Regions from separate parts of the Amorphus orientalis genome, predicted to be linked through region 3. Evidence: predicted binding sites of a transcription regulator. Region 3 holds the regulator's gene; each other region holds the start of a gene.

Region 1 (10,200 bases), on a different contig from region 3:
GGACGGATCGGTCAGCGCGCGATAGCGCAGCTTCTCGCAGGCGTCGGCCGCATTCGAGATCAGTTCGCGGAGGAAGACGTCCTTGTTGGAATAGACCGAATGCACCATGAGGTGCAGCAGCCGCGCCACGTCCGCCTCGAAGGCACGGGTCTCGGTGGCTGGCGCGTTTTCTTGTTGGTCGCTCATAATCGTCACACCGTCGGGTCTGCGTCCGGCTCGCCCGCGCCCGCGGAACGGCGGTCCGCCCGCTGGGCAAGCCCATGGACTGGGGAAGACGTTCCCGAATGCCCTGGCGGCGGGATCGGAGGGATCAGCCGGCCGCCAGGCGGGTCGGGACCATTTAATTGCCGACGAGGCGGGCCCGGTGCAAGGGCTGGAGGCTGGGGAAATGAGACACGGAGCGGGTCCGCCGCATCGACCGACCCGGCTGATGTCCGGTCGGTTGCGCGCACGAAAAAGGGCCGGTCCCGGGGACCGACCCTTTAAGTTCCGTTGGGGGCGACCCGGCCGCGCAATCAGCTTCGGGGGGCTGGGGGGCTGACGATTGCCAAAGCTGCGCGCGGCCGGATCAACCGGGAAACGCTAGAATACGGTGCTGGTTCCCGATGGCATCGCAAAGTCTGAAATAAGGCGAAGGCGTGAATTTTCCAGATCAACCCGAAGTCGCGGAATTTCAGCCGACACCCTTCAACTCAGTGCCACGGAACCGAGGCTCCCGGCGGCCTGACAGGCCGCCTTCGCACCGGATCCCGAATTCGCATCGGACGTCGACAGATGCCCTGTCTACCGCCGATGGAGCGTCATATAAGTGCGATTGAATGCACTTCAATCCACCTTTATTCGGGGGAGCCGCTGGCCATGGTTCGCCGCGGCTCTGGCGCCGCCACGTCCCGGACTCAAGACCGGCTGGCAACGCGCGGCAGGCCGGTTTTCTTCGCTGCGGCCTCACCCACCCCTTGATGCGTCCCGCCTTTGGCTTGATCATGAAAGATCAGTGACGGCAGGAGGCGCTATGAGCGATACGGAAGAAAGCCGATCCCAGGCCGGTGTGGTGCCTTTCGCGCCATCGACCCCGTCGAAGTCCGCACACCGGCTGACGAGCTTCCATCGCGACGAATTGGGTATCATTCTGCGGGTTTACGGCCGCAAGGTCGCCGAAGGCGAATGGCGCGACTACGCCATCGACCATGGCCGCGACGAAGCGACCTTCTCCATTTTCCGGCGCACGGCGGAGGTGCCGCTCTACCGCATCACCAAGACGCCGGCCAACGCCCGCAAGCAGGGCGCCTATGCGGTGGTGAACGCCGGCAACGTGGTGCTGAAGCGCGGTCACGATCTCGCGAAGGTGCTGCGCGTCTTCGAAAAGAAGCGCGATCTGAGGCTGGTCGGAACCTGATCCGGCCAGTTCGGGACTTGGGTCAGGCTGCCTGCCGGATCGGCATGGCGGTCTCCGCCAGGCGAACCCAGTACGAGCAGCCGTAGGGGATGACCTCGTCGTTGAAGTCGTAGGCGGGGTGATGCAGGCCCGCGCTGTCGCCGTTGCCCACGAACAGGAACGCCCCCGGCCGCGCCTCGAGCATGAAGGCGAAATCCTCAGCCCCCATCATCGGCGTGGCATCGCCATCGACGTTGTCGGCGCCGGCCACGTCCGTCGCGACCGCAGTGGCAAACTCCGTCGCCGACGGATCGTTGACGACCACCGGGTAGCCGCGCCGGTAGGTGAACTTGGCCGTTGCGCCGTAGGCCGCCGCCGTGGCGGTCACCAGATCCCGCAGACGACCTTCCACGAGATCCCGGACGCCGGGATCGAGAGTGCGCACGGTGCCGCTCAGCTCGGCGCGGGGCGGAATCACGTTGTCGGTATCGCCGGCATGGAACTGGGTCACGGAGACGACCGCCGACTGCAGAGGATCGACCGAGCGCGCCGCGACCGACTGGATCGCCGTCACGATGGCGGAGCCGACCAGGATCGGATCGACGCCCTTGTGGGGCCAGGCCGCATGGCCCCCGACGCCTTCCACGACGATCCGGATTCCGTCCGCCGACGCCATGCACGCCCCCGGCCGCGCCCCGAACGCCCCCACCGGGACCCCGGGCAGGTTATGCAGGCCGTAGACCTCCTGGATGCCGAACCGGTCCATCAGCCCGTCCCTCACCATCGCCCGGCCGCCGGCGCCGCCTTCCTCCGCCGGCTGGAAAATCACGACGACGGTGCCGTCGAAATTGCGGGTTTCGGCCAGATAGCGCGCCGCCCCGAGCAGCATCGCCGAATGGCCGTCGTGGCCGCAGGCGTGCATCTTGCCGGGCACCGTCGAGGCATAAGGCTTTCCGGTGGTCTCCTTGATCGGCAGGGCGTCCATGTCGGCCCTGAGCCCGATCACACGGCCGGAGCCTGAGGCGCGTCCGCGGATCACGCCGACGACGCCCGTCCGGCCGATGCCGGTCGCCACCTCGTCGACCCCGAAGCTCTCGAGCAGCTCCGCGACACGGCCGGCGGTGCGGTTCACGTCGTACTGCAGTTCCGGGTGTCGGTGGAAATCGTGCCGCCAGGCGGTGATTTCGGGCAGCATTTCGGCAAAACGGTTCAGGATCGGCATGGATGAAGCCTCGGAGGAAGACCGGTCGATCTCGCCGCATTATCGCAGGGCGCAGGGTCGGCGTCGACCGGTGCGCGCGCCGCGTCAGGACGGATCGGGACGCCGGTCGGACAGCAGCAGCTGGCGGTGGTTGAGGGTCGAGGACGCCACCTGCCAGGCGAAGGAGAACGAGGTGAGCGACTTCTCCTCGATCCGGTCCGTGTCCAGGTCGACGATCACCTTCTGGAAGATGGCGAAGAGTTCGCGCCGCAGTTCCTCGAGTTCGTCGCTCGTCGTCGCCGCCTCGATCCTGTCCACCAGGGCGGCGATCTCGAGATTGTGGTGATCCGCGCGATTCTTGCGGGCGTTGGCCAGCCAGATCCGGGCCTGCCAGAGCAGCGACAGGAGCAGCGCCAGGAAGGAGAGCGCGAAGGCCATCGGCTCGGCATATTCCACCACGAACAGCGGATCGTCCTTGGAATAGTAGGCCTCGGCGCCGGGATGCACGCCGAACGCCAGCCGGTCCGTCTCCGTAGGCGGCGAGATGAACGCGACCTGGTCCAGGGAGCGCACCATCTCCTGGCGGCTTTCGAACAGGGTGCGCGTGAAGGTCTCGATCGTCTCGGCGGGAACGCTGCGCCCGGCCACGAGCAGACTGTCGACCGCAACCACGTTGATGGCTTCGGCCGGAACCGGCCCCTCGCCGGAATAGGTGCCCACGGGGACCACGGTTGCCCGCAGCGCCGGATCGAACAGGGCGAGCGCCTCCGCCTGATCGACGCCGACGAGCCGCACCGGCGAGGACCGGATGAGCTGCTCGATGGTCTTGTTGCCGAGCGCGATGACGACGAAGAGCGCGTCCACGTCGCCGTCTGCCAGGCGTTCGGTGCCCTCCAGAAGGCTGCCGGGAACCTGGTCGACCGCATCCGGTGCGACGAGATAGTGCTCCAGAAGATCGGCAAACAGCACGTTGGAGCCGGAGCCTTCCGGCATGACGGCGACCCGGCGCCCCTCGAGGTCTCCAACCGATTCGATCCCGGACCCGTCGCGCACGATCAGGTGGAAGATCTCCGGAAAGAGCCGGGCCACGAGGCTGACATTGTTGCCCCCCGACGTGTCGCTCTGAATGAGGCCCAGATCGATCTCGCCGGCCTGGACCCGCGCCGCATTCTCACGGGCCCCGGCCGAGGCGACCGGCACGATGGAAAGCCCGGCGTCCTCGCCGGCGAAAGCCTCCTCCACCACCCGCCCGAACGCGGAATAGGTGCCCCCCTCCGTTCCGGTGCCGAGCGTCAGGTCCGAGATGACGTCGCGGCTCCATAGCCAGTAGCTGCCGCCCGCCGCGACGACTGCGGCGATCAGCAGAGTGGCGGCGATGAAGACACGGAGGCGTGGCATGCGACGGGTCTCGGTGATCGACGGGACTTGTCACATGCTACAGGCAGCCGGCCAACACCAAAAACCAAGGACGGGCAGGCAATCGCGTCGACGCGCGCGATGGTTGCGTTTCCCCAGCCATTCCTGTTTGATCATTTCAGAACGACCTTAGGGACCGTCGATGCCGCAGGTCAAAAAGCAGGCGGTTGCGGACGCAATTCTGGCCGCCGCAACAGATCTGTTCCGAAAGCAAGGCTATACACAGACCTCGATGGCCGAGATCGCGCGCGCGGCCAACACATCGACTTCCAACCTTTACGTCTATTTCTTTTCCAAGCTCGACATCCTGCTGGCGATCTACGAGCCGTGGTTGCAGAACAGTCTGGACCGGCTGGAGCTGGAGCTGGCCGACATCGCCGACCCGCGCGCCCGTCTCGAGCACCTGCTTCTGACTCTGTGGCGCGACATGCCGCGCGCGAACGACGGCTTCGCCATCAATTTCATTCAGGCGCTGTCGACGTCCGCGGCCAATGAACGGTGCGACCCCGCCCTCTTGAGATGGGCCACCAAGCGGGTGGCCGGCATGCTGCGCGCCGCGCTGCCGCCGGAGCGGATGCACGCCGCGACGCCGGACCAGCTGGCGTCGTTCGTCATGATGGCGTTCGACGGGTTCAACCTGAACCACAACCTGCGCGGCGTGGCCGTCTCCGCCGAGATGTCGGTCAACACGATGGTGACGCTGCTCCTGGGCCAGACCGCACCGCCACGCGCGGCCGGCAGCTCCGTCTCCGCCTGACGCATTTTCTCATTCGGCTGTACCACCGGCCGCTTCAGCGCTTCGGCGGCTCGCCGCTCCCGGGCGCCTTTTCCCCTGCCGTGCGTTCGGTGGTGCCCAGCGCATCGGCGAGCCGCACCGAAGCCGAGCCCGGCTTGAGGGGCTTCTGCTGGCTTTCGTGGGGACGCCAGCCCGACAGGGCCACCAGATCGAACGTCGCCCTGAGGCGTCCGTCCGGATCGGCGAACCGCTCCCGGTAGATTTCTTCGGCACGGCGCAGGACACGCCGCGGCAGGGGCCGGCGGTCGCGTCCCCTCAGCACGTTGGTCGCCCCCATCGCCCTGAGGTCGGCGACCAGATCCGCGAGCGCCCCGTAGCGGACGGTGTAGCGATCGACGTCGGCCACCGGAATGGCGAAGCCGACGCGCTGCAGGAGAGCCGCCGCATCGCGCAGATCGACCAGTGGATGCACGCGCGGACTGGCGCCGCCGCTGATCTCCGCTTCGGCAGCCGTCAGGGCCGATCTCAGCTCGATGAGGGTCTCGCCGCCGCAGAAGGCCGCCAGAAAGAGCCCGTCGGGAACCAGAACACGGACCACCTGGGCGAAGAAGCCCGGCAGGTCGGTGACCGCGTGGGCCTGGAGAAGGGAGACGACCAGATCGGCCGAGGCGGGCGCGAACGGCAACGCCTCCTCGTCGACGACGAGATCGGGACGACCGCCGGCTCCGGCCACCAGGCTGTCGGCACGCACGACACGGTCGACGCGGCCGGTCTCGCGCAGGAGCCGGTCCAGCGCGCCACTGTGCCCCCCGAGATCGATGGCGACCGGAAAGGATCTCTGGACTGCGGCGATCCGGTCGATCGTGTCCTCCACGGCCACCTGCATCAGGAAGTCCGCCCCCTTGCGCGGCCGGTCGAGTGCGCGGCGGCGCCTTTGAGCCAGCAGCCCCCGGTCGAACAGTTCCTCGCTCCGCGCCATTATTCCTCCGGTTGCAGATCGCCCTGCCCGCAATCCGCTTCGAGAGCGGGTCGGTCTCCGCTACACTTAAGCCCATGAGCGACGTGCACAACGATGGAATGGACCCTGCCGGTGCCACCGCCGGGCTCATGCTCGCCGCAGTCGGGGGCCTCCTCCGCACCGGCGGACGCCGGCTGCTCGATCTGGCGGTTCCGCCGGCCTGCGCCGCCTGCCGCGCTCCGGTGGCGGATCAGGAGGGGCTTTGCGCCCGCTGCTGGGGCGAGATGGGGCTGATCGAGCGGCCCTACTGCGAGCGGCTCGGCATTCCGTTCGCCTACGATCTCGGCCCGGGCGCGCTGTCGGCCCAGGCGATCGCCGATCCCCCCGCCTTCGACAGGGCGCGGGCCGTGGCACGCTACGACGAGACGGCCGGACGTCTCGTGCGCGCCCTCAAATACCGGGACCGGCAGGACGTCGGCCGTGTCATGGGCCGGATGATGGCGCGCGCGGGATCGGAATTGCTGGAATACGCCGATCTGCTGGTTCCCATCCCGCTTCATCGCACCCGGCTCCTGATGCGGCGGTTCAACCAGTCGGCGCTGCTGGCGGCGGCGATCAGTCGGGCGAGCGGCGTTCCCGTCTCCATCGACAGCCTGGTCCGGGTGCGCTCCACCAAACATCAGGTCGGCCTCAGCGCCACCGAACGCGAGACCAACGTCCGCGGCGCCTTCCGGGTGCGGCCGCAGGCGCTGCCGGAGATCTCTGGCCGCAGGCTCGTCGTGGTCGACGACGTGCTGACGTCCGGGGCGACCGCCACTGCGGCGGTTCGCACCCTGAAGCGCGCCGGGGCGGCGCGGGTCGACGTGCTCGTGTTCGCCCGGGTTGTTGGTCCCGAGGCGGAGCCCATATAACAGGCTTCGCTTTTCAATCGGGATTGTTAGTCTGATCGTCATGACAAACGTGACAATCTATACGCGACAACTCTGCGGCTTCTGCGTCGCCGCCAAGCGCCTTCTCGACCAGAAGGGCGTCTCCTACGAGGAGATCGACGCCACGTTCGACAACGATCGGCGGACAGAAATGATGGAGCGCTCCAACGGCGGGCGCACCTTTCCGCAGATCTTCATCGGCGACGTGCATGTGGGCGGGTGTGACGAACTCTACGCCCTCGACCGCAAGGGCGGCCTCGATCCTCTCCTGAGCGGCGCAGCGCAATGAGCGATACATCCGGAGACACTGTCCGCGTCGCCGCGATCCAGATGCGCGGCACCAAGGACGCCGAGCAGAATGCCCGCGACGCCGAACGGCTCATTCGCGAGGCGGCGTCCGACGGCGCTGTCTATGTGCAGACGCCCGAAATCACCAATCTCGTCGACCGCGACGGCAAGCGGATGCGGGCGGCCATGCGCACGGAAGCCGACGATCCGGTGCTGGCGCGCCTGAGGGAGCTCGCCCGGGAGCTGGAAATCCATCTCCATGTGGGCTCCCTGGCGCTCGCCGACGGTGACGCCGCCGTCAATCGCGGCTTTCTCATTGGTCCCGACGGATCGATCCTGGCCCGCTACGACAAGATCCACATGTTCGACGTCGACCTTCCCGACGGCGAATCCTGGCGCGAATCGCGCACCTACCGGCCCGGCGAGCGTGCCGTCGCCGTGCAGCTTCCATTTGCCGGCCTCGGCATGACGATCTGCTATGACCTGCGCTTTCCGGCCCTCTACCGGGCCCTGGCCGAAGCCGGCGCGGACATCCTGACGGTGCCGGCCTGCTTCACCAAGCAGACCGGCGAGGCCCACTGGCACGTGCTCACCCGGGCGCGGGCGATCGAGACGGGCAGCTTCGTGATCGCCGCCACCCAGGGCGGCCACCACGAGGACGGCCGCGACACCTATGGCCACGCGATCATCATCGATCCATGGGGCAAGGTGATTGCGGAAGGCGGCACGGATCCCTGCGTGGTGGCGGCAGACATCGAGCTGGGCAAGGTCGCCTCAGCCCGCCGAAGGGTACCGGCGCTCGCCAACGCGCGGCCCTTCGCGGAGCCGGTGCCGCTTGCGGGCGAGGACGTCGGCGCGTGATCCGCTATCGCCTCGCCTGCCCGGATCGGCACGATTTCGAAGGGTGGTTCCGCTCCTACGACGACTGCACCGACCAGATCGAATCGGGCATCCTCACCTGCCCCGTCTGCGGATCGGACCGGATCGAGCGGGCCCTTATGGCGCCGGCGGTCGCCAAGTCGTCCGCCCTCGCGCAACAGGGCGAAGCTGAACGGCACGCGCCTCCGGATCAGGCCATGCTGGCATCCAATCCGAAGCTCGCCGAGATCGCCGCGGCCTTCCGGGAGCTGCGCGAAAAAGTGGTTGCGCACGCCGACGACGTGGGAGAGCGGTTCCCCGAAGAGGCGCGCCGCATTCATTACGGCGAAGCGGAAGCCCGGGGCATTTACGGGCAGGCCTCTGCCGAAGAGGCCTCCTCGCTTCTGGAGGAAGGCATCGCGGTCATGCCGCTCCCCCGCCTGCCCGAGGACCACAACTGACGGCACGCGCCCCCGTCGCTCCGACCCCGAACCGCCAGACCGTGCCGCGCTTGAGCAGGAAACAGCAGATCAGCGCCCGGCGAGCACCGCGCGAACCTGTTCGAAGAGCTGGGGATCGCCGACGGCCAGTGCGGTCCCGTCCTCGGCGGCGCGGCCGCCGTCCCAGGAGGTCAGTGCCCCGCCCGCCTCGGCCAGCATGGGAACGAACGGCGCCACGTCGTAGAGCTGGACGTCGGCTTCCACGACGATGTCGCCGTGGCCGGCTGCGACCATCGCGTAGCCGTAGCAATCGGTGCCATAGCGGACGGTCTTCACCTGCGCCGCAAGCCGCTCGAACGCCGCCTTGCGCGCACCGTTGAACATCGCCGGCGTGGTGGCGAACAGGGTGGCTTCGGCAAGCGAGGGGCACGGCCGGGCGGACAGCGCCTCGCGCTCTTCGCCCCGGGCCCAGAAGACGCCGTTTCCCTCGGTCCAGAACCGTTCGCCCACGAAGGGCTGCGACATCATCCCGGCGACAGGCTCGCCCCGCTCCATCAGGGCGATCAGAGTGCCCCAGCTCGGCAGGCCGGTGATGAAGGCCCGGGTGCCGTCGATCGGATCGAGCACCCAGACCCGCTCGGCTTCCGGCCGCATCATGCCGAATTCCTCGCCGATGATGCCGTCCTCGGGAAACACCTCCTCGATCAGCGACCGCATCACCTTTTCCGCACCGCGATCGGCAACCGTCACCGGATCGAAGCCGGCATCGTCCTTCGAATCGACCGTGTCGAGTTTGCGAAAATGCGGCAGCACCGCCGCAGCGGCGGCATCCGCCAGCCGATGCATGAGATTCACAGCCTGTTGCAGGTCTCGCATATCAGCCATGCGTTCCTTTGAATCCGGTCGGCCTGCAGTCAACCGACAACATTAGAGAACCCTTCAAGTCCCTCAAAAGCCCGACATTTCCAGGGCCGCACATCCGTCCAACGTTTCAGGAGGCGCGGTGACGGCGTCCTGGGAAGGCGCGTTCCGTTCGCCACCGAACGGTTCGGAAGCCCACCGACCCTTGACCTTTGTGCAGCGCAATGCCAGTTTATTGCAATGCGATATGACGTTGTCGTATCGCAGCCCTCCTTGGGCGTTTCCTCCCTAGACTTGGGCCGCTTCGCCAGAAGCGGCCCTTTTTTTTGGCACGCTCAATACCGCGTCACCGGGCGGCCCAAAGTCGGAGCCGGGCACGGTTCTGGTTCACTCTGCGGCGTCTGCCACAGCTCCGGAATAAAGGGCAAGCGCCATCAGGCGTTCGGCGAAGAGCGCGAGATCCTGGGCCAGCGCATCGAAGCCCGCCGTCTTGCGGAAGCGCTGCTCGTCCATGTAGAGGCCCCGGTTCACTTCGATCTGGAGCGCATGCAGGCCGCTCTGGGGGCGGCCATAGTGTTCGGTGATGTAGCCGCCGGCATAGGGACGGTTGCGGCCCACGTGGTAGCCGAGATCCGACAGCAGAGCGATGGCCGTATCGGCGAGCCCCGGCGCGCAGCTGGTTCCGAACCGGTCGCCGATGATCAGGTCCGGGCGGGGCCGGTTCTCCAGACCGCGCGCCGTCGACGGCATCGAATGGCAATCCACCAGAACCGCCACTCCGAAGTTGGCCATCGTTTCGGCGAGACGGTCCCTGAGCGCCGCGTGATAGGGCTTGTAGATCCGCTCGATCCGGTCCAGCCCCTCCGCCACCGGCAGACGGTCGCGGTAGATCTCCTCCGAATCCGCCACGACCCGCGCGATGGTTCCGAGCCCCCCCGCGACTCTGATCGAGCGGGCGTTCACGTAGGCCGGCAGCCGGCCGCTGAACATCGCAGGATCGAGTTCGTAGGGCTCCCGGTTCACGTCGAGAAAGGCGCGCGGGAAATGGGCCCGCATCAGCGGCGCGCCCAGCTCGACGACCCCTGCGAACAGCTCGTCGACGAAGGTATCCTCGGATCGCCGGATGCTTGAGGAATCA
Region 2 (10,200 bases), on a different contig from region 3:
TCCGCCTGCAGGGCTCCCAGAATGCTCGGCCAGCCCCTGGCGCCGGACAGTCTTTCCAGATGCGCTTGCCAGTCCGCCTGGTTCTTCAGGCCCTGGTGGACAAAGGTGATGGCAGACCCGGTCGTCCCTTGGGGCTCGAACCGGATGCGCAGCCGGCTTGCATCGACGGCATTTGCCTGAAGGCCCAGATCGGCGGTGATGTGCCACGAGATCGCGATCCGCGTCGGCCGTTCGACCTCGAGCACGCGCCCCCAGACGAACATGTTGCCGTGGTGGTCGAACTCGACACAGCGTCCGCCCGGCGAGGGATCGATGGCCATCCGGTCGAAGGTGTCATCGGAGAGCGTGCAGGCGCTCGGCCACCACACGCTCGCTTCGTCGATGAAGAGGGAGAACGCGTCTTCGGGGACGAGGGGAAGGGTGAACGTCTCGATGAAGGCGTCCTCGCCCGGCATCGCGGTCTCCAGCGTGTGAGGCCGATCCGTCGGCCGGCTCCGGCTCAGCCGGCGAAATGGCCCGCCATCCGCTCGGCGATGATGTCGAACCGGCCGGGCTCGTCCATCGCCTCGGCGGCTTCGTATCCGCTCAGCGCCCCGAACTTGAAGCCATGGCCGGAATCCGCCGACAGGAGCACGGCCTTGCCGGCACGCCGCAGAACGAACCTGTTCTCCGGAGCCGTTGTGTAGAAATTGGTCTGGGCCGAGCGGACGGTGAAGCGGTCGATGTCGCGGAACATGCCGCGATAGGCCGCGATGATCTCCTGCACCCGTTCCTCGGTGGCGACGCGGCCGGTCTCCGGGTCGCCGGGAACCGAGAGCCGTCCGAGGCCGAGCTTGGGCGGAAGCCCTTCGACAGGGGCAATGCCCCACAGATCGTCGAAACCACCGAAATCGACCCAGGACGGAGCATCCTGCCAGGCATCGGCGAGATCCTCGGGCGGCTCCACATAGACGATCGTCGACGTCGTCGGCACGAGATCCGGTGCGCCGGGGAAGCCGAGCGCCGGTGCGCCGACGCCGGCGGCGATCACCACGGTGTCCGCGGTCAGGCGCTCGCCGGATGCGGTTATGACGGCTCCGGCCTCCGCGTCCAGTTCGGCGACCTCGGTCCCGGTCCGGATTTCGGCGCCCTTGGCGGCAAGCCAGTCGCGCAGCCCTTCCAGGATCCGGTTGGCCATCAGGGCGCCGCCGGTGGGTGTGTAGCTGACGAAGCGGGCGGCAAGGTCCGGATTGAGATTGGGAAAGCGGGCGACGGCGTCGGCGGCGCTGATCCGCTCATGCGGAAGCCCAAGCTTGTCCATCGCGCGGCAGGAGGTATCGGCCCAGTCGCCCTCCTCGGTGGAGACGGCAAAGACGCCGGTCTCGACATAGTGGCAGACGCCGAGATCGTGCCAGAGCCGATCCCAGGCCTCGAAGGCAAGCCCCATCCGCGCCGCGTAGCCGATATGGTCGCCATAGTGCCAGCGGGTCAGCCGGTGATGGTCGCAGGAAGCCGCCGTCGGATTCGGGATCTCTCCCTTCTCCAGAACGGTGACGGTCCAGCCGCGCTTGACCAGCCCCCAGGCGGTGGCGAGCCCGGCCACGCCGGCGCCGACGACGAGTGCATGGGACATTGGGAACCTCTTACATTCGGAAGACGCCGAACCGGGTCTCCGGGATCGGGGCGTTGAGGGCGGCGGAAAGGGCGAGGCCCAGGACGCGGCGGGTTTCCGAGGGCGCGATCACCCCGTCGTCCCACAGCCGGGCGGTGGCGTAGTAGGGATGGCCTTCGGCCTCGTACTTCTCGCGGATCGGCGCCTTGAAGGCGTCTTCCTCCTCCGCCGACCAGGTGCCGCCGTCGGCCTCGATGTTGTCGCGCCGCACGGTCGCCAGCACCGAGGAGGCCTGCTCGCCACCCATCACCGAGATGCGGGCATTGGGCCACATGAACAGGAAGCGCGGCGCGTAGGCGCGTCCGCACATGCCGTAGTTGCCGGCACCGTAGGAGCCGCCGATGATGACCGTGAGCTTCGGAACTGCGGCGCAGGAGACGGCCGTGACGAGCTTGGCGCCGGCGCGGGCGATGCCGCCCGCCTCGTAGTCCTTGCCGACCATGAATCCGGTGATGTTCTGCAGGAACAGGAGCGGAATCTTGCGCTGGCAGCACAGCTCGACGAAGTGGGCGCCCTTCTGGGCCGACTCGGAGAACAGGATGCCGTTGTTGGCCAGGATACCCACGGGCATTCCGTGCAGGCGGGCGAAGCCGGTGACAAGCGTGGTCCCGTAGAGCGCCTTGAACTCGTCGAACTCGGAGCCGTCGACCAGGCGCGCGATGACCTCGCGGACGTCGTACTGGTGCCGGAGGTCGGCCGGAACGACGCCGTCCAGATCCGACGCCGGATGCAACGGCTCGCGCGGTTCGCTCAGCGTGACCTCGGGACGCTTGTCGCCGTTGAGGTTGGCGACGAGGCGTCGCGCCATCGCCAGCGCCTGATCGTCGTCCAGGGCGTAGTGGTCGGCGACACCGGAGACCCGGGCGTGGACATCGGCGCCACCCAGTTCCTCGGCGGTGACGATCTCGCCCGTCGCCGCCTTCACCAGCGGGGGGCCTGCTAGAAAGATCGTGCCCTGGTTGCGTACGATGATGGCTTCGTCGGACATGGCCGGGACGTAGGCGCCACCGGCGGTACATGACCCCATGACCACGGCGATCTGGGGGATGCCGGCGGCCGAAAGCTGGGCCTGATTGTAGAAGATGCGGCCGAAGTGCTCCCGGTCGGGGAACACGTCGGTCTGGTTCGGCAGGTTGGCGCCACCGGAATCGACCAGGTAGATGCACGGCAGCCGGTTCTGCCCGGCGATCTCCTGGGCGCGCAGGTGTTTCTTGACCGTCATCGGATAGTAGGTGCCGCCTTTGATCGTCGCGTCGTTGCAGACGATCATGCATTCGCGGCCCTCGACCCGCCCGATCCCGGTGATCAGCCCCGCGCCGTGGATGGCATCCTCGTACATGCCGTGAGCGGCGAGCGGGGACAGCTCGAGAAACGGGATGCCGGGGTCCAGGAGCCGCATGACGCGCTCGCGCGGCAGAAGCTTGCCGCGGCCGAGATGACGCTCGCGGGCCCGCTCGGGTCCGCCCAGGGCGGCTTCGGCGCGCTTGGACCGCAAATCGTCGACCAGGGCCTGCATGGCCGCATGCTGGGCCTCGAAGAGCGGGGAGCCCGGATCGATCGTCGTCTTGAGCACGGCCATGCTGCGTCTCCCCTGATGTTGGCGGCCGGCCTGTCGTGGCAAACCGGCCTGCCGTTTGGTTGGTCCCTGCGCCCCTCGGCAAGCCTTGGCGCAGATGGCCGGCTTGGGCAAGGTGCGGCCCGGCGGAACGTCAGTCGGTATCGGTGTCGATCGGCCGTGCCGTCTTGTTGCTGGCCAGGGAGCGGGCAATCAGATGTTTGAGGATCCGCTTGATCTGCTCGACTTCCTGCGGATCGTAGCCGGCCAGCATTTCCTGCTCGTGGGCTCTTGCGACCTCGATGAGGGGCGTCACCCTCTCCAGGCCCGCGGGCGTGATGTGAACGCGCACGCGGCGACGGTCCGCCGTGTCGCCGCGCCGTTCGATCAATCCCTGGGAGGACAGCCGGTCCAGTACCTTGGACAGGCGCGGCTGATTGAACAGCGCCAGCTCCGCCAGCTTGGAGACCGACAGCCCGTCCACGTCCAAGAGACAAGCCAGAACCCGCCACTCGGCAATGCCGGTCCCGTGCGCCTTGATGCGGGCGTGGATCTCGGCCGAAAAGACATGGCTGGCCTGAGCGAGCAGGTAGGCCGTGTAGTCGCCGACGAAGCTTCCGTCCGGCGCCTTCGTGTCGGCGCGGTCCGCAGCATCTTCGGTGGTCTCGCTGTTTCGAGGCAGATCACTCATGGTGTTGCGCGTTTCGGACGCCTGTTTCATAACTTTTCATGGAATGCACGGGAAGGGCTGACGCCCGCCCCATCGAAAGGACATTGGCCCCATGCTTGCCGACCGTATCGAAGCAAAATGGATCGACGCTTTCGTCGAGGCCTTCGAAGCCTCCGCCATCCGGGCCGAGGAGACGGTGGCGATCCTTTCCGAAACCCAGTCGCGGCAGCTCAATGTGCACCTCGCCGAACTCGCCCTGCAACGCATGGGCGTGCGTCCGTTTCATATCGTCGTTCCCACGCCGCGCAATCCCTGGGGCGTGATCGCGCGCTCCACCGGAGCGAGCCAGGCGATCGGGCAGATGGCGCCGGTGGTCGATGCGCTGGCGGCCAGCGACGTGGTCGTGGACGTCACCCTGGAAGGGCTCATGCATTCGCCGGAGACACCCGCGATCCTCAAGGGCGGCGCGCGCATCCTGGTGATCTCCAACGAGCACCCCGAGGCGCTCGAGCGCATGCGCATCGATCCGGATCTGGAAAGCCGGGTCAAGGCGGCCGTGAAGAAGCTTCGCGGCGCCACCACCATGACGGTGACGTCTGCTGCCGGCAGCGACCTGTCGGTGACGATGACCGACGCCTCCACCGTCGGCGTGTGGGGCTGGACCACGCGTCCGGGAACGCTGGCCCACTGGCCGGGCGGGATCGTGGTCTCCTTCCCGGCGAAGGGCACGGTCAACGGCCGGCTGGTGCTGGCGCCGGGCGACATGAACCTGACCTTCAAGCGCTACTACGAAAGCCCGGTCGAGCTGGTGATCAAGGACGACTATGTCGTGGAGGTCGGCGGCAGCGGCGTCGATGCCGACCTGATGCGCGACTATTTCGCCGCCTGGGGTGACCGGGACGCCTACGCCGTCTCGCATGTCGGGTGGGGGCTCAACCGGGGCGCCCGCTATGACGCACTGACCATGTACGACAAGCGCGACACCAATGGCACCGAGCTCAGGGCCGTCGCCGGCAACTTCCTGTTCTCCACCGGAGCCAACGAATTCGCCGGCCGCTACACGGCCGGCCACTTCGACCTGCCGATGATGAACACGACGATCAAGCTCGATGGCGAAGCGGTCGTCGAGGACGGGCGACTCGTAGACTGAGCGGATCCGCGAAGGTGGGACCGGTTTTCCGTCCCGCTCACTCCTCCAGGGCGTCGGCGCATCTCGGCGCGGGCTGGTCGCCCCAGGGCATGATCGGCACGGTGGACGTGGAGTTCTTCGGGCTGCCCTCGATCAGCTTGTCGGAATAGACGAGATAGACGAGCACGTTGCGCTCCTCGTCGCAGCCCCGCACGATCTGCATCCGCTTGAAGAACAGCGACCGGCGCTGACGAAAGACCTCGTCGCCCTGTTCGAAGGTGCCCTTGAACGCGACCGGCCCGACCTGCCGGCAGGCCAGCGAAATGTCGGACACCTCCTCGGCCACGCCGAACATGCCGGAGACGCCGCCCTTTTCCGGCAGGGTGTAGTGGCACGCCACCCCGTCGATGAGCGGATCGTCGATGCCGTAGACCGCCAGTTTGTGGTCGGGCGTCAGCAGGTTCCACTTGGTCGACTTGTCGAAGATCTTGTCCGGCTCGTCGGCTGCGGCGGGCAGGGCGAGCGCGAACGCAAAAAGCGCGAGCGCGACGGCGAACGGTCCGGCAAGGCGCGACATTGCCATGGGGCGGGTGTCCTGAACTGTTGACTGTGCATCCGAAATGGGGGCTCGGCGCTGCCGGCACAAGCGCGCGCGGGCTGCCCCGGCTGCTGGTCGGGCGGTGCCGCGAGGCCTATTCGGACACCGGTACTCCAGAACTCTTGGCCTTGGTTTCCGGTTCCACGTGGATGGTCACGACCGCGCCTGGAACGTGGCTGCGGATGGCGGCTTCCAGGCGGTCGCAGATCGCGTGGGAGGCGGAAACGGTCATCCCGCCGTCGACGACCAGGTGGAACTCGATGAACGTCCTGTGGCCGGCATGGCGGGTCCTGAGGTCGTGCATCTGGATCGCACCGCCGCCGTTCTCCGTGATCACGGCCTTGATCTCGTCCAGGAGCGCCGGCGAGACCGCTTCGTCCATAAGGCCTGCGACGGATTCCCGGATCAGGCGCCATCCCGACCAGAGGATGTTCATCGCGACGACGATGGCCAGCAGCGGATCGAGGATCTGCCAGCCGGTCACCGCGGCCAGGGCGATGCCCGCGATGACGCCGCCGGAGGTGACGACGTCGGTGTAGAGATGCCGCCCGTCGGCCACGAGCGCCATGGACCGCATCCGGCGTCCCGCGCGGATGAGCACGACCGCCCAGACGGCGTTGATGGCGGTGGCCACTCCGACGACCGCCAGTCCGATGACGGGCGTCGTGATCGGTCTCGGGTCCACCAGGTCCTTGTAGGATTCGTGCGCGATGGCGATGGCGGCCACGACGATCAGCACGCCCTCGACCACCGCGGAGAGATATTCCGCCTTGCTGTGGCCGAACGGATGGTTGTCGTCGGCCGGCAGCGAACTGACCCGCAGCGCGACAAAGGCGGCAAAGGCGGCCGCGATGTTGACGATGCTCTCCAGGGCGTCGGAGAGGATCGCCACGCTGCCGGTCAGACGATAGGCGGCGTATTTGAGGGCGAAGACGACGATGGCGATCGCAATGCTGATCGCCCCCAGCTTCAGGGTCTTGGTCATGGCGCGGATCGTCGACTGCGTCGTCGGAGCGCCGCCCGATCAGGCGGCGTTGGCGGAATTCAGCTGGCCGGACAGGGCGGCCTCGTTCGCCGCCTGCACATTCTCCAAGAACTGCTGGGCACTGGCCTCCCAGGAGAAGGTCTCGGCATAGGCGCGACACCGGTCACCGGGAATGTCCAGGGCCGCCAGCGCCGCTTTCTTCAGGTCGGTGTCGAGGGCGCCGCACCCGGAGTCAGCCACGACGTCGATCGGCCCCATGATCGGGAACGCGGCGACCGGCACGCCGCAGGCCATCGCTTCCAGAAGGACCAGACCCCAGGTGTCCGTCAGGCTGGGGAACACGAACACGTCGGCGGACCGGTAATGGGCGACAAGATCGTCGCCGAACTTCGGACCGGTGAAGACGGTATCGGGATAGCGGCTCTTCATGCTCTCCAGCGACGGCCCGGTGCCGACCACCACCTTGGTGCCGGGAAGGTCGAGCTTCAGGAAGGCCTCGATGTTCTTCTCCACCGAGACGCGGCCGACATACATGAAGACCGGTCCGGGCAGGTCGAGCGCGGGCGGCACCTCGGTCCTGAACAGGGTCTGATCGACGCCCCGGACCCACCGGTAGAGGTTGGTGAATCCGCGGTCGGAGAGGTCCTTTTCGAGGGTGGTGTTGGACACCATGCAGCCCGCACCGGCGTTGTGAAAGCGGCGGACGAACGAGTAGGACCAGTTCAGCGGAACCGGTGCGCGGGCGGCGATATATTCGGGAAATCGGGTGTGGTAGCTCGTGGTGTAGGGATGTCCCGCGGACAGGCACCACTTGCGCGCCAGCATGCCGAGCGGCCCCTCGGTGGCGATGTGGACGTAGTCGGGACCGAACGCCTCGATCTTGCGGCGGATCGTCGATGGCGAGGTGATGCTGAGCCGGATTTCCGGATAGGTGGGAAGCGGCACCGTGCGAAAGCCGTCCGGCGTGAGCGGGTAGACCTCGACCCCCAGATCCTCGAGCTTCTCTTTCGTGATCTGCAGCGTCGTGACGACGCCGTTCACCTGCGGATGCCAGGCATCCGACACCAACAGGAGCTTGTTCATGCGGCGGCCTGCTCTGCGGCCAAGATCTTCGTTGTCGACTGCTCGCCGAGTTCGGTCCAGCGGATGAGCTCGAATTCGCCGTCGAAGGTTTCGCCGACCGCCGTGCAGCTTTCGACCCAGTCTCCGGTGTTGATGTAATGCACGCCGAACTCCTCATGCATCGCGGCATGGTGGATGTGGCCGCAGATCACACCCTGTACATCGCGACGCTGGGCCTCTCCGGCAAGGGTATGCTCGAACTTGCCGATGAAATTGACGGCGTTCTTGACCTTGAGCTTGGCCCAGGCCGACAGCGACCAGTAGGTCAGTCCCAGCCGGCGGCGGACGATGTTGACCCACGTGTTGATGGTCAGTGCCGTGACGTAGGCCCAGTCGCCGAGGAAGGCGAGCCACTTGGCGTGGCGGACCACCACGTCGAACTGGTCGCCGTGGATGACGAGGTAGCGCTTGCCGTTGGCGCCTTCGTGGATCGTGCTTTCCATCACTTCGACGCCGCCGAAGTGGGTGCCGATATAGTCGCGCAGGAACTCGTCGTGGTTGCCGGGGATATAGATCGTGCGCGCGCCCTTGCGCGCCTTGCGCAGGAGTTTCTGCACCACGTCGTTGTGCGGCTGGGGCCAGTACCATGACCGCTTCAGGCGCCATCCGTCGATGATGTCGCCGACGAGATAGATGGTCTCGGCTTCGTGATAGCGCAGGAAATCGAGCAGGAGATCGGCCTGGCACCCTCGGGTTCCGAGGTGGACATCCGATATGAACAGAGCGCGATAGTGCCGCGGCTCGTTCCGGTCAGGCATAGGCGTCCTATCGACCACGTCGTCAGATCCTACTGGCGTCGGCACGATTCGACTGCGTCAGCTTGAGCCTCGTATATCTCATCAACGCGATTCGAATATCAACCATATGACATGAAGAGGGCAGAAGCGGGTGGGACCGGCGAAATCGTGCCGAATTCAAGCCCGTCGGACACCAACGGCGTTCCTCTCGCACATGCAGCAAGTCCATATCAAGGCCGTCAGAGTCGCGGTCGCGGAATCCTGCAACCCCCCGAGCATCGGCGGTTGACACCTCAGTTGCTTCATCCGTAGTGATAACCGAACTTTCCGCGGCTTGCGTCTGGCGTTCTCCTGGAGGACGTCGACACGTACAGTCCTTTTTCAGACACCGGCGCGTCAGTCTCGGCCGGGATTTGCCACAAGGGTGCAGGAATGAGGTCGATTCTCTGTGCGGCTCACGCCGGCGGTCAGGGCAAGACGACGCTGGCCCAGCTCGTCTATCTCGGGCTTCAGCGTTCGGGTGCGAACTACAAGCTCGCATCGGCTGATTTTGTCGACGAGTCCGGGCATTCCAAAATCGGCAAGATGTATCCGCAGCGCGTGACCGAGTTCGGTGTGGGCGCAGAGCTGTCGATCGCCAAGAAGGCGAACGACATGAACGCCTCCCTGAAGTACTGGGACCGGCTCGGTCGCAGCTTCCTGGACGGCGGCGTCGTCGTGGATCTCGGCGCCAACGTGGTGACGCAGGTCATCGAGTGGGCGCGAACCCGCAAGGTGAGCCAGATCTTCCAGTCGCGTAAGGCCCCGCCTGTCGACGTGATGCTGGTCTGCCGTGCCGAAAAGCACGCCATTGACGACATTTCCGATCTGGTCCGGAACTTCAACGATCAGGACGTCATGCCGATCTCGCGCATGTACATCGTCCTCAACGAGGCCGGCGGCAGCTTCTCCACGCTGAAGATCTCGCAGGAGCTGAACAAGATCGCCGAGAACCGCTCGCTCCACTACATCAAGCTGCCGCGCTGCACGTCGGAGCTGTGGCACCTGATGGAGCTGAACTTCGTGTCTCTGGAAGAGGCCCTGAACCTCACCGAGGACGAGGCGGCCGAGAAGTTCGATATCGACATCTGGGAGGCCACGTCCGGCGTCGCCGATCTCCGGATCTGGTTCGACCGCGTCTACGCGACCATGAAGGAAGAGGGCGTCTTCGAAGGCACCTGATCCCCCCGGACGCGAGGTCCCGTACGGGGCCGCCGTCAGACTTCCGGGCCGGTGCGCGCAAGCGCATCGGCCTTTTTCGTGTTTCGATCGATTGCTGCGCTTGCGCCCGTCCGGCGCTGCCACCACAGTTTCGGCACGGGTCCGCCCTGTTCGCTCGAAGAAAGGGGGGACCTGCCGATGAATGGAACGGGGAGGTTCCGGCGTGCTGTCGTCCGTCCTGGTTGCGAACCGCGGTGAAATCGCCGTTCGTGTGATCAAAACCGCCAAACGGCTGGGTCTGCGCACGGTGGCGGTCTTCTCCGAGGCCGATCGGGACGCGCCCCATGTGGCTGCCGCCGACGAGGCCGTCTTCATCGGGCCCGCGCCGGCATCGGACTCTTATCTCGACGTCTCCCGCGTGCTCGCGGCCGCCAAGCGGTCCGGCGCCGAGGCGATCCATCCGGGCTACGGTTTCCTGTCGGAGAATGCGGCGTTCGCGGAGGCCTGCGCCGAAGCCGGTGTCGTCTTCATCGGTCCGCCGCCGGCGGCGATC
Region 3 (10,200 bases):
GGTCACCATCGTCAACCAGCTGACGGGCGACGTCGATTTCGCCAGCCCGCAATCCCTCGTCGCGTTTGCCCTGGGCCTGACCCTCTTCGTGATCACGCTCGGACTGAACGTCGTCGCGCTTCACATCGTCCGCAAATATCGCGAGCAATACGAGTAGCCCATGGCCGTGAGCGACACCGCCTCCTCCAGCTCCCGCAAACCGATTGCCGAGGTCGTCGCGGGTACGCTCGGCCGCCGCAAGCGGGCCGAGGTCCGCTTCCGGGCGATCGGTCTGGGCGCGCTGATCCTGGGCATCGCGTTCGTCGGGATCCTGTTCGCCAGCATCCTGTCCAAGGGCCTCCCCGCCTTCTGGCAGGCGACCGTCAATCTCGAGGTCTATTTCGATCCCGAGATCATCGACGTGCCGGAAAAGCCGGTTCAGCAGGCGGACCAGTCGCCGGCGGAGTTCCTCCAGGAGCTGCAGGGCTGGCAGCGCAAGCTCGCCTTCGTGAACTGGAACCAGATCATCCAGGCCTCGCTGGCCGACGTGGTTCCCGCGGCTGCCGACAATGCCCGCGATGCGATCGGCATGGTCGCCTCCGGCGAGCGCATCCGGCTGCGCGACATGGTGATGAACGACCCCTCGCTAATCGGCCAGCGCCGCGAAGTGGCCCTGACCGCGGCCGCCAACGTGGACGTCTGGCTGAAGGGCAACATCGACCGGTCGCTGCCGCAGGCGTCGCAGCAGCTTTCGCAACTGCAGCAGCAGTGGTCGGACGAGCTCTACGACCGCGGCGTCATCACGATGGATTTCGCCTGGTTCATCTTCACCAACACCGACTCGCGCTCGTCTCCGGCCACGGCCGGTCTCGCCGGCGCATTCGTCGGCTCCTTCATGATGATGCTGATCGTGATGTTCCTCGCCGTGCCGGTGGGCGTCATGGCGGCGGTCTATCTGGAGGAGTTCGCCCCGAAGAACCGGTGGACCGACCTGGTCGAGGTGAACATCAACAATCTGGCCGCCGTGCCGTCGATCGTGTTCGGCCTGCTCGGCGCGTCGATCTTCATCAACTATCTGGGGCTGCCGCTGTCGGCGCCGCTGGTCGGCGGTCTGGTGCTGTCGCTGATGGCCCTGCCGACGGTGATCATCGCCGCCCGGGCGTCGCTGCGCGCGGTTCCGCCGTCGATCCGCCAGGCGGCCCTCGGCGTCGGCGCCTCGCCGATGCAGGCCATGTTCCACCACACGCTGCCGGTGGCGGTGCCGGGCATGCTGACCGGCGCGATCATCTCGATCGCCCAGGCGCTCGGCGAGACCGCACCGCTGCTTCTGATCGGCATGAACGCCTTCGTGGCCTCGGTTCCCTCGAGCCCGATGGATCAGTCGAGCGCGTTGCCGGTGCAGATCTATCTCTGGCAGGGTAACGAGCTCAGGAACTTCTTCGAGGCCCGCACTTCTGCCGCGATCATCGTGCTTCTGGCGCTGATGATCTGCCTGAACGCGCTGGCGATCTACCTTCGCCATCGGTTTGAGCGCCGCTGGTAGCGACGGTACATTGGACATCGAGCGGCCCCGCCGGTCAGGCGCCGGGCCCGATCGAAAAGGAGACTAGGCATGAGCGCAGCAGTGGCCGAGGCGGTCCCGGAGAGTTTCCGAACGGTGCGGACGCCCGACGAGCAGCCGCGCCCGGTGAAGATCGAAGCCAAGGACGTCAGCGTCTACTACGGCGACAAGCAGGCGCTGTTCGACGTGTCGATCGACGTGCCCGAGCGCGCGGTCACGGCGTTCATCGGCCCCTCGGGCTGCGGCAAGTCGACGTTCCTGCGCTGCTTCAACCGGATGAACGACACCATCCCGGGCTGCTATGTGGACGGCAACCTGATGATGGACAGCGAGGATCTGAACGATCACTCGCTCGACGTGGTGCTCCTGCGTGCCAAGGTCGGCATGGTGTTCCAGAAGCCCAACCCGTTCCCCAAGTCGATCTGGGAGAACATCGCCTACGGGCCGAAGATCCACGGCATCGCCAAATCCAAGTCCGATCTCGACGACATCGTGGAGTCCAGCCTGCAGAAGGCCGGCCTCTGGAACGAGGTGAAGGACCGCCTGCAGGAACCCGGGACCGGCCTTTCCGGAGGCCAGCAGCAGCGCCTGTGCATCGCGCGCGCCGTGGCCGTGAGCCCGGAAGTCATCCTGATGGACGAGCCGTGCTCGGCCCTCGACCCGATCGCGACCGCCAAGGTCGAGGAACTGATCGACGAGCTGCGCGAGAACTACACCATCGTGATCGTGACCCACTCGATGCAACAGGCGGCCCGCGTCTCGCAGCGCACGGCTTTCTTCCATCTCGGCATTCTCGTCGAGGAAGGGCCGACCAACGTGCTCTTCACGAGCCCGAAGGAACAGCGGACCCAGGACTACATCACCGGTCGGTTCGGCTAAGTCCGCCCGACACCAAAGTCAGGCGGACGGTGCGGCAGCAACCGTCGCCCAAGAGCGAACGATCCGGGCCCGTCTGGCACCAAAAGGCGGGCGGTATCGTCCCGCCGGAGTTCCAGGAAAGACCGAACGCGCATGACCCAGCATACGACCGGCGCCTATGACGAGGAACTGCGCGATCTGGTCAGCCGGATCGCGGAGATGGGCGGCCTGGCGGAAGGCCTCGTGTCCGAGGCCGTCACCGGGCTCGCCCGCATCGACATCGCCCGCGCCCAGAACGTCATCTTCAACGATCACCGTCTCGACGACATGCAGCGCCAGGTGGAGGAGCGCGCGATCAGCGTGATCGCCCGCCGCCAGCCCGTGGCGCGCGACCTGCGCGAGATCATCGCCGCGCTGCGCGTGTCCAGTGATCTGGAACGGGTCGGCGATCTGGCCAAGAACATCGCCAAGCGGGTGATCGCCATCGACGGCCAGTTCCACACCAAGCGACTGGCCTTCGGGGTGGAGCACATCTCCGAGATCACGCTGGAGCAGCTCAAGGCGGTGCTCGACGCCTACACCTCCCAGGACCTCGACGCCGCCCACGCCGTGCGCAGCCGCGACGACGAGATCGACGCGATGTACACGTCGCTGTTCCGGGAACTGCTCACCTACATGATGGAAGACCCGCGCAACATCACGTTCTGCACGCATCTGCTTTTCTGCGCGAAGAACATCGAGCGGATCGGAGACCACGCGACCAACATCGCCGAGACGATCCACTTCATGATCACCGGAGAGTACCTCCAGGAAGATCGGCCGAAACAAGATGAATCAAGCTACATCCCTGCCGGCTACAGCTCGGAGTGAGGACCACTTCAAGGGGCGCTCGGTCATGCCGAAGGTCTTGATCGTCGAGGACGAAGAGCCGCTGGCCCTCCTGCTGCGATACAATCTCGAGGCGGAGGGCTACGCCGTCGACACGTGCATGCGCGGCGACGAGGCGGAGATCCGCCTTCGCGAGGGGCTGCCGGACCTTCTGGTGCTGGACTGGATGCTGCCGGGCCTGTCGGGCATCGAGCTGTGCCGGCGCCTGCGTGCCCGTCCCCAGACGGAGCATCTTCCGGTCATCATGCTGACGGCGCGGGGGGAAGAAACCGAGCGGATCAGGGGGCTGGCCACCGGCGCCGACGACTACGTGGTGAAGCCGTTCTCCGTGCCGGAACTGATGGCGCGGATCCGCGCCATCCTGAGGCGCAGCAAGCCCGCGGTGGTCTCCACGATCCTGTCGGCCGGGGACATCGAGCTGGACCGGACGACCCATCGCGTCCGCCGGTCCAGCCGCGAGATCCACCTTGGCCCGACGGAGTTCCGGCTTCTGGAATTTCTGATGCAGTCGCCCGGCCGCGTGTTCTCCCGCGAACAGCTCCTGGACGGGGTGTGGGGGCACGACGTCTATGTCGACGAGCGGACGGTGGACGTGCACATCGGCCGGCTGCGCAAGGCGATCAACCGCGGCAAGGCCCGCGACCCGATCCGCACGGTGCGGGGCGCCGGCTACGCCTTCAACGACCAGTTCGCGAGTGCCTGACCGGATCTACGGCACGGGATCCCCGCGCCGATGACGCCTGGTCTGCTGGGCCCGACACATCCGGGAGATGGGGCATGGCTCCGGATCGGTCGTCTCGATCATGTCCGTCCCGGTCAGGCCGAGCCCGGTTGAGCGGGACATCCCCAAAAGCCACCTCGGCCGGCCAGGCGGTCGCCTGACCGGAGAACGCTGCCCTGCGGCAGGCCCGGCTTACTTGCCGCCGTTGCGCGACTTGCGACGGTCCGGTGCCGGCTGGTAGGCCACCCGGGCGTGGGCGGCGCAATAGGGCTCGCCCGGGGTGCTTTCGCGGCCGCAGAAGGCGAAATCCTGCGACCCGGGGTCGCCCATCGGCCACCGGCAGGTGTGTTCGTTCAGCTCCAGAAGCGTCTTGCGGTCGCCGAACGGCACGATCTCGGCCTGGCCGCGAGCCGCGACGGCGGGCGCGGTCTCCGGTTCCGGATCGGTGGCGATCTTCAGGGCGGCATTTCCGACGACCCGGCTTGCCCGGGCCACGGTCTGGGTGGCGCCGGCGCCGGAACTGCTGGCGCTGGCGGCGACGCGGCCGGCCGGCTTGGGCGCGGGGCGCTGCTTGCGCGGCCGCTGCTGGCTGGGCGTCTTCGCGCGGCCCGACAGGCCGAGCCGGTGGATCTTGCCGATCACCGCGTTCCGCGTGACCCCGCCGAGCTGGGTGGCGATCTGGCTGGCGCTGAGACCTTCTGACCAGAGCTTCTGCAAAAGCTCGACCCGTTCGTCGGTCCAGGACGCGGTCGGTTCTTCGCTCATTCGGTCACCTCCGTCTGTGGCTCACGGAATCCGGCCACGCTGCGCGACCGGGTCGCGCCACTGCGCCGTCGGGTTTCGGGGTGGCTCTGCACGATATCTCGTGCCTCGATGTGCAGTAGACTACAACATCGCGAGAATCGCTGACAAGATTCCGGGTGACTCGTCGCGGTGGACGAATTCGGTTTTCCCCAGCCGATTGGCACGGCCGGTTGGCCCCGAAAAAGCCCAGAAAGATTGACAGAAGCCCGGGTAGTCCGAATATAGAAATCTTTCTTCGTGCCGCCAATTTGGCGGCACGATTTGTTTTTCGGGCTTGGCGCCGCGACCGCGGTCTGCAGAACCGCTGTCCGCCGTCGGCTCATCCCGTCATGTCGCTGAGACATACCGGACCACCCGAGGAGCGTCGGCCCCCGCACATCGCGGGGCCTGCGCCCCGCCAACCGTTGAGAGAGATCATGGCTGCTTCGGCCGTCTACAGGACCTATGCGCGTACGGATCTCGCCTTCCAGACCGGCGAAGGCGTGTGGCTCGACGGGTCCGACGGGCGACGCTATCTCGATTTCGGGTCCGGTATCGCCGTGTCGTCGCTAGGCCACGCCCATCCGCATCTCGTCGAGACGCTGACCGACATGGCCGGGAAGGTCTGGCACACCTCGAACGTGTTCCGGATTCCCGAGCAGGAACGGTTTGCCGAGCGCCTTTGCGCGGCCACGTTCGCCGAGCGGGTCTTCGTCACCAATTCCGGCACGGAGGCGGCGGAAGCGGCGATCAAGACGGCTCGTCGCTATCAGTACGACCGGGGCGCCCCGGAGCGGGTCCGCATCGTCACTGTCGAGGGCGCGTTCCACGGCCGGACGATGGCGGCGATCGCGGCCGGCGGCAATCCGAAGTATCTGGAAGGCTTCGGCCCTCCGCTGGAAGGCTTCGACCAGGTGCCGTTCGACGATGTCGCAGCGCTGAAGGCCGCTGTCGGTCCGGAAACGGCCGCGATCATGGTCGAGCCCATTCAGGGCGAAGGCGGCATCCGTCCCTTGTCCAACGAGTTTCTCCGCACCGCCCGCGCGCTGTGTGACGAGACCGGCGCGGTTCTCATCTTCGACGAGGTCCAGTGCGGCGTGGGGCGGACCGGCAAGCTGTTCGCCTACGAATGGTTCGGCGTCGTGCCCGACATCATGATGATCGCCAAGGGGATCGGCGGCGGGTTTCCGCTCGGGGCCTGTCTGGCGACGGCCGAGGTCGGAGATGCCATGGTCCCCGGCACCCACGGATCGACCTATGGCGGCAACCCGCTCGCCTGCGCGGTCGGGAATGCGGTGCTCGACGTCATTCTCGAGCCGGGATTCCTGGACCAGGTCGCCGCGCGCGGCCTCGTGCTCAAGCAGCGGCTGGCGGGCCTCGTGGACAGCCATCCGTCGATCTTCGAAACGGTCAGGGGCGAAGGCCTGCTGCAGGGACTGAAATGCCGGGTTGCTCCGGCCGAAGTGATCGCCGCGGCGCGGGAGCAGGGGCTGGTCGCAATCGCCGCCGCCGACAATGTCGTGCGTCTGATGCCGCCGCTGGTCATCAGCGATCAGGAAATCGAGGAGGCCGTGAGCCGCCTCGACAAGGCCGCGCGGTCGATCGCCGCGGCCAAAACCGCTCAGTCAGGAGGGGCTGCATGAGCACCAACGGATCAAAGCGGCATTTTCTCGATCTCGACCAGATGCCGAGTTCGGTGCTGCGCGGCATCATCGACGACAGCCTGCGGATGAAGGCCAACCGGTCCGGGGCCCGGCGCGGCCACGGCCCGCTGGCGGGTCGTGTGCTGGCCATGGTGTTTGAACGGCCGTCGACCCGGACCCGCGTCTCCTTCGACGTGGCGATGCGCGAACTCGGCGGCGAGACGATCATGCTGACCGGAGCGGAGATGCAGCTCGGCCGCGGCGAGACCATCGCCGACACGGCGCGGGTGCTGTCGCGCTATGTCGACGCGGTCATGATCCGGATCCTCGACGGCGATGCGCTGGCGGAATTCGCCGAGTACGCCACCGTGCCGGTGATCAACGGCCTGACCAAGCTTTCGCATCCGTGTCAGATCATGGCCGACGTGCTGACCTTCGAAGAGCATCGCGGGCCGATCAAGGGCCGCAAGGTGGCCTGGACCGGCGACGCCAACAACGTGCTAGTCTCCTGGATGCACGCGGCCGAACGCTTCGCCTTCGAGCTCAGGATCGCGACGCCGCAGCAACTGGCTCCGAACGAGGATCTGGTCGAGAAGGCCCGCAAGGCCGGTGCGAAGATCGTCGTGACGGAAGACCCGTTCGAAGCGGTGGACGGCGTCGACTGCGTCGTCACCGATACCTGGATGTCGATGGGCGACCGGGAACGCGAGCGGCGGCACAACCTGCTGAAGCCGTACCAGGTGAACGACCGGCTGATGGCGGCGGCGGCGCCGGACGCGATCTTCATGCACTGCCTGCCGGCCCACCGCGGCGAGGAGGTCACGGAAAGCGTGATCGACGGCCCGCAGTCGGTCGTCTTTGATGAGGCGGAAAACCGCCTACATGCGCAGAAAGGGATTCTGGCATGGTGTTTGGCGGAGACAGCGGCGGCGGAATGAGCGATCCAGGCACGGGGGCAGTGCGGCTGCCGGCGGACGATCTCGTCCTGCCGTTTTCCGTGAATGCTCTCGATGTGCGCGGGCGCGTGGCGCATCTGGGACCGGTGGTGGACACCGTCCTGTCGCGCCACGGCTACCCGGAACCGGTCGCCCGGCTCCTCGGCGAGGCGCTGGTGCTCACCGTTCTTCTGGGCAGCGCGCTGAAGTTCGAAGGCCGCTTCATCACCCAGATCCAGAGCGACGGGCCGGTCAGCCTGCTGGTGGTCGACTTCCGATCTCCCGATCAGGTGCGCGCCTATGCGCGCTTCGATGACGAGGCGATCGCCGCGCTCGTGGCGGCGGGGACGCCCTCGTTCACGGATCTGGTGGGAGAGGGCCATCTGGCGCTGACCATCGACCCGGGCGGCCACATGCGCCGCTACCAGGGCGTCGTTCCGCTGAGCGGCGACAGCCTGGAAGAGGTCGCCCACGCCTATTTCGCCCAGTCCGAGCAGATCCCGACGACCGTCCGGCTGGCCGTTGCCGAAGTGCTCGAGCGCCACGACGGCGAAGGCATGCGCCACTCCTGGCGCGCCGGCGGGCTGATGATGCAGTTCCTGCCGGAGTCAGAAGACCGCATCCGGCATCGCGATCTCGATCCCGGCGACGCGCCGGACGCGCAGGGCGAGGACGACGTCCCGGAGGACGATGCGTGGGTCGAGGCGCTGGCCCGGGTCGGCACGGTCGAGGACCACGAGCTGATCGATCCGGACGTGGCGCCGCCGCGGCTGCTTCTGCGGCTCTTTCACCAGCGCGACGTGCACGTGTTCGATGCGACCCCGGTCGCGGAGACCTGTGGGTGCTCGCGGGAAAAGGTCGAAGGCATTCTTCGCCAGTTCGATCCGGAAGAACGCAGCGAGATGGTCGAAGACGGTGATATCATCGTCACCTGCGAATTCTGCAGCACGGTTTATCGCTTCGACCCGTCCGATTTCGAAGCCGACGCGTAGGAAAGATCAGGGGCCCGCGTTTGAATGCGTGCCGGGCTGCCGCGCGGCGCGCCTTGGCGCGTCTGATCGGCCGTCGCCCGGCTGAGCGTCGGCGGGGCCCGCAGGTGGCGTATCCCGTGCGTGATGAGTGGGGACAGGCTTCGTGGATGACAATCAGGCACCGAAAAAGAGCCGGCCGGTGACCCGGGCGATCAGCCTGGCCGCCAGGGCCGTTCTGCCGGTCCTCATTCTGGTGGGTGCCGTCGCGCTGACCCAGTGGATGGTCTCCACCCGGCCGGAAGTGACGCGTCGTCCGCCCCAGGAAACCGCAGTTCCCGTCGGGACGGTGGAGGTGCGCCGGGCCGCCAACGTTCCGGTGCTGAAGACCTACGGCGAAATCGTCTCGGCCGCCCGGGTGGAGCTCAGGGCGCTGGTGGGCGGCAAGGTCGTCGCTGTCCATCCCAATTTGGAAGTGGGCGGGCTGGTCGAGAAGGGGGATGTCCTCCTGACCATCGACGACTTCGCCTACGAGGGCGCGCTGACGGCGGCGCGGGCCAATCTGGCGGAGACGCGGGCGCAGCTGGCGGCCGCCGAGGCGCGCGTGGCGCTCAGACAGAGCGCGGTGACCCAGGCCGAAACCCAGCTGGAGCTGGCCGAACGGGATCTGGACCGCGCGCAGCGCCTGGTCGAGCGGAACGCCGTTTCCGAACAGGCGCTGGACGAGCGGACCCTGATCGTCAGTCAGCGCCGCCAGGCCCTCGATCAGTTGACCAACGAGATCAATGTCGAGACCGCCGGCATCGAGCAGCAGCGCGCGGCGATCGACCGGCTGGAGTGGCGCGTGCGCGAGGCGGAACGCAACCTCGATGACGCGTCGCTGACCGCGCCCTTCGACGGGATCGTCGTCTCCGAAAACGTGGAAGTCGGCCGCAAGGTGGTCGAAAGCGACGTCGCCCTGACGCTGGACCGGGTCGATGCGGTGGACGCGGAGTTCACCCTCTCCGACACCCAGTACGGCGGCCTGGTCGGCGAAGGCGATGCCCTCGTCGGCCGCGAGATCGACGTCATCTGGCAGATCGGCGACGTCCGGCGCACCTACCGGGCGACGATCAATCGGGTCGGGGCGGAGATTTCCGCCGTCCGAGGCGGCATCCAGGTCTATGCGCGGATCGCCCCGTCGGCGGAGACGGCCCTGCCGCGTCCCGGCGCCTTCGTCGAGATCCGCCTGCCCGGCCGGACCTTCCCGTCCTCCGTGCGGCTGGCCTCCGAGGTCGTCTATGGCGGCGACACCGTGTTCGTCGTGCGCAACGGCAGGCTGGAGCCGCGCGAAGTGACGATCCTGGCCCGGGACGGTGCCGAGGTGATCGTGGACGGCGGGCTCGTGGCCGGCGAGCGGGTCCTGGCGACCCGGATACCCGGGGCGGGTGAAGGGCTCCTGGTGGAAGAGACCATCCGGACGCCCGCGCCGGACGCCTCGTCCTCGCGCACCGCGTCCGAAAGCGTTCGCCGATGAGCGCGCCGGCACCGCGCCGCGGCGGCCTGATCGGCATTTTCGTCCGGCATCCGAACGCGGCGAACCTCCTGATGGTGCTGATGCTGATTGCCGGCGTCGCGGCCCTCATGCGCATCAACACGCAGTTCTTTCCCACCATCGAGGAAAAGCAGATCACCATCAGCATTTCCTGGCCGGGGGCGAGCGCGGAGGACGTGGCAGCCAACATTCTCGACGCGGTCGAACCGGCGGTCCGCTTTCTCGACGGGGTCGAGGAGATCACCTCCTATGCCCGGGAAGGTGCCGGAACGACCATCCTCGAATTCGATCCGGCGACCGACATGCAGAAGGCGCTGTCGGATGTGGAGC

What was found. Region 3 encodes PhoB, which activates phosphate uptake and scavenging genes when phosphate is short. Its sites were predicted from a motif close to TGTCATNNANCTGTCAT; they were not measured.
Region 1: a site for PhoB is predicted at 984-1,000, ahead of J2S73_RS17505 (DUF2794 domain-containing protein). Genes of this name have one in related genera too.
Region 2: a site for PhoB is predicted at 8,564-8,580, ahead of J2S73_RS17970 (UDP-2,3-diacylglucosamine diphosphatase). Genes of this name have one in related genera too.

What each region holds. Positions count from the first base shown of each region.
Region 1 covers NZ_JAUSUL010000004.1:122,871-133,070, forward strand. Annotated here, with positions in the region: gene htpG (molecular chaperone HtpG) at 1-186, opposite strand, end outside; gene J2S73_RS17505 (DUF2794 domain-containing protein) at 1,013-1,396, shown strand; gene J2S73_RS17510 (M20 aminoacylase family protein) at 1,419-2,597, opposite strand; gene J2S73_RS17515 (TAXI family TRAP transporter solute-binding subunit) at 2,682-3,974, opposite strand; gene J2S73_RS17520 (TetR/AcrR family transcriptional regulator) at 4,135-4,749, shown strand; gene J2S73_RS17525 (class I SAM-dependent methyltransferase) at 4,784-5,707, opposite strand; gene J2S73_RS17530 (ComF family protein) at 5,782-6,597, shown strand; gene grxC (glutaredoxin 3) at 6,638-6,904, shown strand; gene J2S73_RS17540 (carbon-nitrogen hydrolase family protein) at 6,901-7,764, shown strand; gene J2S73_RS17545 (DUF1178 family protein) at 7,761-8,222, shown strand; gene hisN (histidinol-phosphatase) at 8,292-9,086, opposite strand; gene J2S73_RS17555 (N-formylglutamate amidohydrolase) at 9,450-10,200, opposite strand, start outside.
Region 2 covers NZ_JAUSUL010000004.1:219,497-229,696, reverse strand. Annotated here, with positions in the region: gene J2S73_RS18010 (SRPBCC domain-containing protein) at 1-455, opposite strand, end outside; gene J2S73_RS18005 (NAD(P)/FAD-dependent oxidoreductase) at 500-1,612, opposite strand; gene J2S73_RS18000 (carboxyl transferase domain-containing protein) at 1,623-3,230, opposite strand; gene J2S73_RS17995 (MarR family winged helix-turn-helix transcriptional regulator) at 3,361-3,927, opposite strand; gene J2S73_RS17990 (2,5-dihydroxypyridine 5,6-dioxygenase NicX family protein) at 3,989-5,026, shown strand; gene J2S73_RS17985 (CreA family protein) at 5,064-5,582, opposite strand; gene J2S73_RS17980 (cation diffusion facilitator family transporter) at 5,698-6,588, opposite strand; gene J2S73_RS17975 (glycosyltransferase family 4 protein) at 6,628-7,671, opposite strand; gene J2S73_RS17970 (UDP-2,3-diacylglucosamine diphosphatase) at 7,668-8,468, opposite strand; gene J2S73_RS17965 (hypothetical protein) at 8,880-9,668, shown strand; gene J2S73_RS17960 (acetyl/propionyl/methylcrotonyl-CoA carboxylase subunit alpha) at 9,850-10,200, shown strand, end outside.
Region 3 covers NZ_JAUSUL010000003.1:367,808-378,007, reverse strand. Annotated here, with positions in the region: gene pstC (phosphate ABC transporter permease subunit PstC) at 1-157, shown strand, start outside; gene pstA (phosphate ABC transporter permease PstA) at 161-1,522, shown strand; gene pstB (phosphate ABC transporter ATP-binding protein PstB) at 1,592-2,419, shown strand; gene phoU (phosphate signaling complex protein PhoU) at 2,552-3,268, shown strand; gene phoB (phosphate regulon transcriptional regulator PhoB) at 3,294-3,989, shown strand; gene J2S73_RS16200 (GcrA family cell cycle regulator) at 4,200-4,772, opposite strand; gene J2S73_RS16195 (aspartate aminotransferase family protein) at 5,228-6,433, shown strand; gene argF (ornithine carbamoyltransferase) at 6,430-7,371, shown strand; gene J2S73_RS16185 (Hsp33 family molecular chaperone) at 7,368-8,360, shown strand; gene J2S73_RS16180 (efflux RND transporter periplasmic adaptor subunit) at 8,503-9,852, shown strand; gene J2S73_RS16175 (efflux RND transporter permease subunit) at 9,849-10,200, shown strand, end outside.